2 regions of the Paenarthrobacter sp. AT5 genome follow, and region 1 is predicted to be linked to the other one. Evidence: riboswitches for the same ligand, from Rfam matches in the RefSeq annotation. Region 1 holds a riboswitch; the other holds the start of a gene.

Region 1 (4,428 bases):
CAATGCACAAACAGCGCGTAGTTTTTGTCCACGGCCTGGGCAGTTTCGGCGCTGCGGCCTGGCCAAAACAGCATGGCCTTGCCCTGCGGTATGACTGCCTTTTCCTGAGGCGGCACGGTTTCGATCCCGTGGCCGAGCCCCTTGAGTCGGACATTTCCGCGGATGTGGCCATCCTTGTTGACGCGCTGGCCGACTCGGGCGGGGGACACGTGGTTGCCCACGAACAGGGTGCCATTTCCGCCATGCTCGCCGCGGTGGAGCGCCCGGACCTGGTGTTTTCGTTGTCCTTGGTGGAACCGGCGTGCTTGTCCTTGACGGCCGAACTTCCCGCTACGGCGTCGCACCGCGCCCTGATGCAGCCCTTGTTCGATGTCCGTAGCCAACTCGGCGACGCCGACTATGAGCGTGAGTATTTCCGGCGGGCCTACGCTGCTGAGGCGGGCGGCCTGCAGACACCGGAAGCGCGGCGCTCAGCCCGGCGTTTGAGGTTGCAGGCCCCGCCGTGGGAAGCGCCCCTGCACATTGTGCCCGGTGTTCCCACGCTGGTGCTGACCGGCGGCTGGGAGCCGTTGTACGAGGAAATTGCCGGGTATTTGAGGGATACCGGCGCCCTCCACCGCGTAGCTGCTGGAGGGCACCGTCCCCAGGACTCCGCCGACGGCGACCGGTTCATCCGGTCCTTCATTGCCGACGTCGGACGGGGTTTGTCGGTCAGGGCGTCGTGAGCCGCTGGTCACCGCGGGCCGGCAGCTGGAGTTCGGGCAGGTAGACCTTGCCTCCGGTCGCGAGGAACTCCTCGCTCTTTTCGCGCATGCCGCTGTACATCTCCGCTATGGCCGCCTGGGCCTCGGCGGAACCGTATTCATCCCGGATGTCCTGGCTGATGCGCATGGAGCAGAATTTCGGCCCGCACATGGAACAGAAGTGCGCGGTCTTGGCGGGTTCAGCGGGAAGCGTCTCATCGTGGAAGGACTCCGCGGTCACCGGGTCCAGTGAGAGTGCGAACTGGTCCCTCCACCTGAACTCGAACCGCGCTTTGGACAGCGCGTCGTCGCGTTCGTGCGCGCCGGGGTGGCCCTTGGCCAGGTCTGCGGCGTGGGCTGCAATCTTGTATGTGATGACTCCGGTTTTGACGTCGTCCTTGTTCGGCAGCCCCAGATGTTCCTTAGGGGTCACGTAGCAAAGCATCGCTGTGCCGTACCGGGCGATTTCCGTGGCACCGATGGCCGAGGTGATGTGGTCGTAGCCTGGCGCGACGTCAGTGACCAACGGGCCCAGGGTGTAGAACGGCGCGCCCTTGCACAACCGCTGTTGCCGTTCCACGTTTTCACGCACCAAGTGGAACGGAATGTGGCCCGGGCCTTCGACCATGACCTGGACGTCGTACTTCCAGGCCCGCTCCGTCAGCTCCGCCAGGGTATCCAGTTCCGCGAACTGTGCGGCATCATTGGCGTCTGCGGTGGCGCCGGGCCGCAGTCCATCTCCGAGCGAGAAGGCAACGTCGTACTTGGCGAAGATTTCGCACAGTTCGTCGAAATGCGTGTAGAGGAAGTTTTCCTGGTGGTGGGCAAGGCACCAGCCGGCCATGATGGAGCCGCCGCGGGAAACAATTCCGGTCACCCGGTTGGCTGTCAGCGGCACGTACCGGAGCAGGACGCCGGCGTGGATGGTCATATAGTCCACACCCTGTTCGCATTGTTCGATCACGGTGTCCCGGAATATTTCCCACGTGAGCTTGTTCGCCTCGCCGTTGACCTTCTCCAGGGCCTGGTAGATGGGGACGGTGCCGATGGGAACGGGGGAGTTCCGGATGATCCATTCACGGGTGGTGTGGATGTCATCTCCCGTGGAGAGGTCCATGACGGTGTCCGCTCCCCACTGGGTGGCCCACTGCAGCTTGTCCACTTCCTCGGCGATCGAGCTCGTCACGGCTGAGTTGCCGATGTTGGCGTTGATCTTCACCAGGAATGCCTTGCCGATGATCATGGGCTCGGACTCGGGGTGGTTGATGTTGCTGGGGATGATGGCGCGGCCGGCGGCCACCTCGCTGCGGACCAGTTCAACGTCGCAGTTCTCCCGCAAGGCCACGAAGCGCATTTCCGGGGTGACCATGCCCTGCCGGGCATAGTGCATCTGGGTGACCCTTTTGCCGTCGACGGCGCGGCGGGGCACGGGCTGCGCTCCCTTCCATTCCGCTGAAGCCGCACCGCGGCGCACGGCTGACTTGCCGTCGTCGAGCAGGTTGCGTTCCCGGCCCGTGTAGCTTTCCGTATCGCCGCGCGCCTGGATCCATGCGGCCCTGAAGGGTTCAAGCCCGACGACGGGATCGCTGCCCGGCCCTGCCGTGCGGTACACCCTCAGCGGATCGTTGGCCTTCCCGTTGGGGGAGGGCTCCAAGGCAATCTCGGTCACCGGGACGCGGATGCCGTGGCCAGGGTCCTCCACCCAGGCAAGCGAGTGGGATTTCAGCGACTGCGTGACGGCGTCCCCGCCGGGAGCTGTCAGGTTTTGGGCAGGGCTGTGCTGTGTTTCTGTGGTGCTCAAGGATTACTCACTTCCTTCGCCGGCATTACCCGGACAGGTTCAACGGTCGCAGACTGCTTCAGTCCTTTTCTCAGCCCCTGCAGGGGCTCCCGTGTGGTCAGGGACGAAGCTACCACAGCTGCGGCGGGTGCTCCCAGTCATATGCGGTCCGGATCCGGACTGTGGCCGCCGGCACTAAGCTTCTGCCATGCCGAACATCATTGAATTCAGCGGTCCGGTGCTGGTTTCCGCGCATGAGGAACGCCGGGGCCTGTGGTCCGTGGACGGCCGCCTGACCTTCAGCCGTCCGGAAGCTGCCCCGGATACCGTGCTGGAGGGCTGGGTCCTGCCCGGATTCGTTGATGCCCACTGCCACATTGGCCTGGGAGCCGGCGGGGCAGTGGATGAGGCCACCACCCTGGAGCAGGCCCGTACCGATTTGTCCGCCGGGACGCTGCTGGTCCGTGATGCCGGCTCCCCGGCCAATACGAGGTGGGTCCAGCAGCGTACGGACCTGCCAAGGCTGATCCGGGCGGGACGGCACATTGCGAGGAGCCGGCGCTACCTGCGCGGCCTCGGACACGAGGTGGAGCCGGAGCAGCTGGTGGAGACCGTTCGAAAGGAAGCGCGCGACGGCGACGGTTGGGTCAAGCTGGTTGGCGACTGGATCGACCGCGGCGTGGGAGACCTGGCGCCTTCTTTTCCGGCGGCGGTGGTAAAGGACGCCATCGCTGCAGCCCACGACGAGGGCGCACGGGTAACCGCGCATTGCTTCGCGGAAGAAACCTTGGATGACATGCTCGATGCCGGCATCGACTGCATCGAACATGCCACCGGGCTCCTGCCGCGGCACATCCCGCGGCTTGTGGAACAGGGTGTCCCGATCGTTCCCACCCTGGTCAACATTGCCACGTTCCCCGATATCGCGGCCCAGGCCGGGCCCAAGTTCCCCGACTACGCGCAGCACATGACCGCATTGTGGGGGCGCCGGCGCGAACGGGTCCTCGAGGCCTATGAAGCCGGTGTTTCCATCTATGCCGGCACTGATGCCGGGAGCGTTATCAAGCATGGCCGCATAGCCGACGAGATGCAGGAACTGCACGACGCCGGCCTGCCGCCTTCAGCGGTCCTCGAGGCTGCTGCGTGGGGCGCCCGGAGGTGGCTGGGAGCCGAGGGCGTCAGCGAAGGGGCGAGTGCCGACGTCGTGCTTTGCAGGGAGGATCCCCGCCGCGCCCTGGCTACCGTGCGTGAACTTAGCCACGTGGTTCTGCGGGGCACCATCGTTCGTTAGGAATAAATTGAAGCTTCAAGTAATTTAGTAAGGTAGAACGTGCCGAAAGGCGGCCGCCGAACTACCGGGAGCATCACATGACCACGCCATCCAGCCAGGACCTCCTGCCAGCCGAACTCACCATGGGCACTGTCATGCTCAGGGTCGGCGACATGAAGGTGATGAGCGACTATTACCAGCGCGCCCTCGGCCTGCAGGTCATAGCGGAGCAGGACGGCGGCCTGTACCTGGGCCGCCTGGGGAAGCCGGTGGTCCATCTGGCTCCCGCAGCGGGCTTGCAGCTGCCCGGGCGCGGGGAAGCGGGGCTGTTCCACACCGCAGTCCTGTTCGAGGACCAAGCGTCCCTCGCCGCCACCATTGCCACGGCCGGGCAGTACGAACCCCGCGCGTTCGTTGGCAGCGCTGACCACTTGGTGAGCGAAGCCTTCTACTTCACCGACCCCGAAGGTAACGGCATCGAGTTGTACTACGACAAGCCGAGGAACGTCTGGCAATGGGACGGCAAGAACGTGGTCATGGACAACGTGGCGCTGCCTCCGCAGGCGTACCTCCAGCAACACCTGAGCGAGGCCGCCATCGTGGGGCAGCAGGGGGCCGCAGCCGGGATCGGGCAC
Region 2 (4,428 bases), 120 kb from region 1:
CAACCGCCTCCGGGCGCAGTGGGAAGGCATCGAGAGCCAGGCGTCCTCAACCAAGGTGCTCGCACCGGAGCTGCTGTACGGCGAACCGGACCTCACCATCAAGGTGGTTCGGGACGTCTTCAACGAAGACTTCTCCAAGCTGATTGTTTCCGGCGACGAAGCCTGGGACACCATTGAGGCCTACGTTACGTACGTTGCACCTGACCTGGTGGGTCGCTTGGAAAAGTGGACCAAGGACCAGGACATCTTTGCTGCCTGGCGCATTGACGAACAAATCCACAAGGCTCTGGAACGCAAGGTCTTCCTGCCGTCCGGCGGCTCTTTGGTGATCGACCGTACCGAGGCCATGACTGTCGTGGACGTCAACACCGGCAAGTTCACCGGCAGCGGCGGCAACTTGGAAGAGACCGTCACCAAGAACAATCTGGAAGCGGCCGAAGAGGTAGTTCGCCAGCTCCGCCTCCGTGACATCGGCGGCATCATCGTCATCGACTTCATCGATATGGTCCTGGAGTCCAACAGGGACTTGGTGCTGCGCCGGCTGGTGGAGTGCCTTGGCCGCGACCGCACCAAGCACCAGGTGGCGGAGGTGACGTCCCTGGGCCTCGTCCAGATGACGCGCAAGCGCATGGGCACAGGCTTGCTGGAGGTCTTCGGTGAGCAATGCGAGCACTGTGCCGGCCGCGGCGTGGTGACGCACGACGAGCCCGTGGAACACCGCCGCGCCAACGTGGTGGCTGCCGAGCAGCACCGGTCCCACACCGAAGCCCAGCAGCCGTCCCAGCGCAGTGAGCGTAAGCGCCGCCGCGGCAAGGGCGGCAACCAGGCACCGGAAGCTACGACGCCGGTCCAGCCGGCCGCTGCCCCGACGGCACCCGCTCCGGCTGAATCTGTGGATCCCGCCCAGAAAGCCAAGGCAGAGGCTACCCGGGCCGCATTGGCGACGATCGCCGCTGCTGCGCACGCTGCACACCTGCACGATGACGAGGTGCACCGCGCCGAGGAAGCAGCCCGCGCCGCCGGCAAGGCGGAAGCAGGCCAGACGGGTCCCGCTCAAGCGGATCCTGCCCGGAAGGCTCCTGCGCAGTCCGCTCCTGCCCAAGGGGATGCCGCCCAGGCCCCTGCGCAGGGCGGGCAGACGCAGGGCACCACCCCGGCAGAAACTGCGGCCAGGGAGGGCCGTCCGGCTCCGGTACTGCGCTTCGGCGGAGAGGAAGTGGCTCTGCCCTTCGTGGAGCATCACGACGAACCTATCAAGAAGCCCGCCATGAGCCTGGATCTGCTGGCTGAGGCCTTCTCGCACTTGGGCGGCACACCTGAGGTTGTCCCCGGGTCTGAGGTTGCCGGGTCTGAGAAGGACGCGCCCGGGAACGTTGAATCTGCTGACGCACCCGTGAGCGCCGACGCCTTGCCAGCCACGTCCGCTGGTACTGAACCCGTGGAGTCCCGGTCCGGCGACCGGGGCCGGCGCGGCAGGCGGAACCGCAGTGCCAGCAGGGCCCAGGGTGCTGCCAACGAGACCAACGTTGAGCACCACGACGTTCGGGCCGCCACAGGTGGCGGGACCTCGCACGAAGCGAAGGCGCCGGCTGAGCCGGCAAAGAAGCCAACTCCAGCATCGGAGCCGATCATCCTGGGGGTGGGTGTTCCGGCGTCGGAGCTGTAAACAGGCACTGAAGACACAGGTGGAACGAAGGCCGCGCAGCGCATGCTGTGCGGCCTTCGTCGTGCAACGGGTCATCATCCGCCCGCTGGGGTCATATCCAGGCCGTTAGCCGCCGGGGTTCCCGGCGTGAGGGGCTTCCGGGCTAGGCTAGGACACTGACACGGGGTGCCGGGCATAGGGCCGGGCTGAGATCCAGACCCGTTGAACCTGTCCGGTTAGCACCGGCGAAGGGATGTCTCCATGACTTCAATGTCGTCTTCTGCTGTTTATCCGTTGCCAGCGGTCATCCGTACACATCCGAGGGTGTTGAGCATTGCAGGTTCGGACCCCTCCGGCGGGGCGGGGATCCAAGCGGACCTTAAAAGCATTGCTGCGCACGGCGGCTACGGTATGGCCGCCATCACCGCGCTGACGGCCCAGAACACGCGGGGCGTCAGCGGTGTGCATGTGCCGCCGGTGGAATTCCTCCGCCGGCAGCTGGAAACCGTCAGCAGCGACGTCGTTATCGACGCCGTGAAGATCGGGATGCTCGGTGATGCCGCCGTCATCAACGAGGTCCGGACCTGGCTTGCCAAGGTACGTCCCGCCGTCGTGGTCCTGGACCCGGTGATGGTGGCCACCAGCGGTGACCGGCTGCTGCGGGAATCAGCCGAGGCAGCCTTGCGTGACCTTCTGCCCATGGCGGACCTCATTACACCCAACCTTCCGGAACTGGCCATGCTGCTGGGGGAGCCCGAAGCGCAGGACTGGCCCGCGGCGCTGGACCAGGGCAAACGGTTGGCCGGGGAGTGCGGCAATACGGTGCTGGTCAAGGGAGGCCACTTGCCGGGGGCGCAGTGTCCGGATGCGCTTATCAATACCAGCGGTTTGCTGCGTCAGGACGTGATCGAAGTCGGGGGACCGCGTGTTCAGACACGGAACAGCCACGGCACCGGCTGCTCGTTGTCCTCGGCCCTGGCCACTGTCCAGGCAAGAACAGGAGATTGGGAGGCGTCCCTGCGGGAAGTCAAGCCCTGGTTGCGCGAGGCTCTGATGAGGGCTGACGATCTTGAAGTGGGCCAGGGGAGCGGTCCGATCCACCATTTCCACCATCTCCGGGAATCATCCCGGCCCGGGGCCTTCGCTACCCTCCTGTGGAAGGAAGCCGCCGTGGAGCTGGAAGCCATCCACGGGCTTGCCTTCATACGGGACTTGGGGTCCGGGGAGTTGCCGGAGTCCGAGTTCAGCTACTACCTGGCCCAGGACGCCCTTTACCTCAACGGGTATTCCAGGGTGCTTGCCCGGGCAGGTGCCCTCGCCCCGACCGAAGAAGAGCAGCTGTTCTGGGCCCGGGGTTCCCAACAGTGCCTTGACGTGGAATCCGAATTGCACCGGAACTGGCTGAGCGGCCGTGAAGCGACGACGCAGAGCGGCCCAGTCACCAAGGCCTACGTGGACCATCTGATGGCGTCATCTGCTTCGGGAAGCTACGGCGTCCTGCTTGCTGCGGTCCTGCCCTGCTACTGGCTGTATGCGGAAGTGGGGCAGCAACTGCACGCCGACTTCGTCCAGGCCGGTTCCCCGGAGAACCATCCCTACGCGGATTGGCTGAGGACCTATGCGGACGAGGATTTTGCGGAGGCGACGCGGAAGGCGATTGCTCTCACGGATGCCGCAGCAGCTGCGGCATCCGGCCGTGAGCGGGCTGCCATGAAGGAAGCCTTCGTCCAGTCCTGCCGCTACGAGACCGCGTTCTTTGATGCCCCAAGACTGCATTCGTAACACGGACGCCGCGCGTCGGACGGGAAATCAACGGCAAGGCCACGTAGAGGCTGTAAGCTGTATGGGCACGGTGCCGGGAACGTCCGTTCCTACTGGTGACAAGCGTCACGTGGTGGCTTCCGGACCCGGCCTCATTTGCAGCTGAAGGTCAAACTAGCGTAATCTTGATCTTCGGTGCTTACGCCAACACTTGGGTTATGCCCCTTGGAATTGTTCATGGGATGACTCGCGGGCTTCGATCTGAAGTCCACGGCGTTGAGGCACAGCGTGAACCAGGCCTGATTCCGGTTCGGGGTTCCGCACGCAAATTTAGTAAGAAACGTCGAGAGAAGTGAGTACCCAAGTGGTGTACGCGATTGTCCGCGCAGGCGGCCGCCAAGAAAAGGTTTCCGTTGGAGACTACGTAACTCTGAACCGCGTCCCCGGTGGAGCCGGCAGCACGCTTGAGCTGCCCGCCTTGCTCCTGGTTGACGGCGACAAGGTCACCTCCGCTGCTGCGGACCTGGCCAAGGTGAAGGTCACGGCTGAGATCCTGGAAGACCTCCGCGGTCCCAAGATTGTCATCCAGAAGTTCAAGAACAAGACCGGCTACAAGAAGCGCCAGGGTCACCGTCAGGAACTGACCAAGATCAAGATCACGAGCATCGCGTAACGTCCGTTACGTAGTTCAGATTTCAGTTTCCCCAGAAATTTAGAGGCAGGCATTTCACATGGCACACAAAAAAGGCGCGAGCTCCACTCGCAACGGTCGTGACTCCAACGCACAGCGCCTCGGCGTCAAGCGTTTCGGTGGCCAGGTAGTTTCCGCAGGCGAAATCATCGTTCGCCAGCGTGGCACCCACTTCCACCCCGGTGCAGGCGTCGGTCGCGGTGGCGACGACACCCTGTTCGCCCTCGAAGCCGGTGCGGTTGAGTTCGGTACTCGCCGTGGCCGTCGCGTGGTGAACATCGTTGCTGCTGCTGCCGCAGAGTAACAACACTTTCTGAACCGGTGGAGCGGG

Evidence for each region. A riboswitch is a leader RNA that binds a small molecule or an ion and turns the genes downstream of it on or off. The one in region 1 is predicted to bind thiamine pyrophosphate.
Region 2: another riboswitch for thiamine pyrophosphate. It lies ahead of thiD (bifunctional hydroxymethylpyrimidine kinase/phosphomethylpyrimidine kinase); the one in region 1 lies ahead of thiC (phosphomethylpyrimidine synthase ThiC).

The regions. Positions count from the first base shown of each region.
Region 1 is NZ_CP136441.1:2,897,738-2,902,165, reverse strand. Features, by position in the region: gene RI444_RS13375 (alpha/beta fold hydrolase) at 3-725, shown strand; gene thiC (phosphomethylpyrimidine synthase ThiC) at 712-2,544, opposite strand; TPP riboswitch at 2,539-2,647, opposite strand; gene RI444_RS13365 (amidohydrolase family protein) at 2,732-3,814, shown strand; gene RI444_RS13360 (VOC family protein) at 3,892-4,428, shown strand, end outside.
Region 2 is NZ_CP136441.1:2,781,295-2,785,722, reverse strand. Features, by position in the region: gene RI444_RS12805 (ribonuclease E/G) at 1-1,666, shown strand, start outside; TPP riboswitch at 1,818-1,916, shown strand; gene thiD (bifunctional hydroxymethylpyrimidine kinase/phosphomethylpyrimidine kinase) at 1,907-3,427, shown strand; gene rplU (50S ribosomal protein L21) at 3,771-4,079, shown strand; gene rpmA (50S ribosomal protein L27) at 4,138-4,401, shown strand.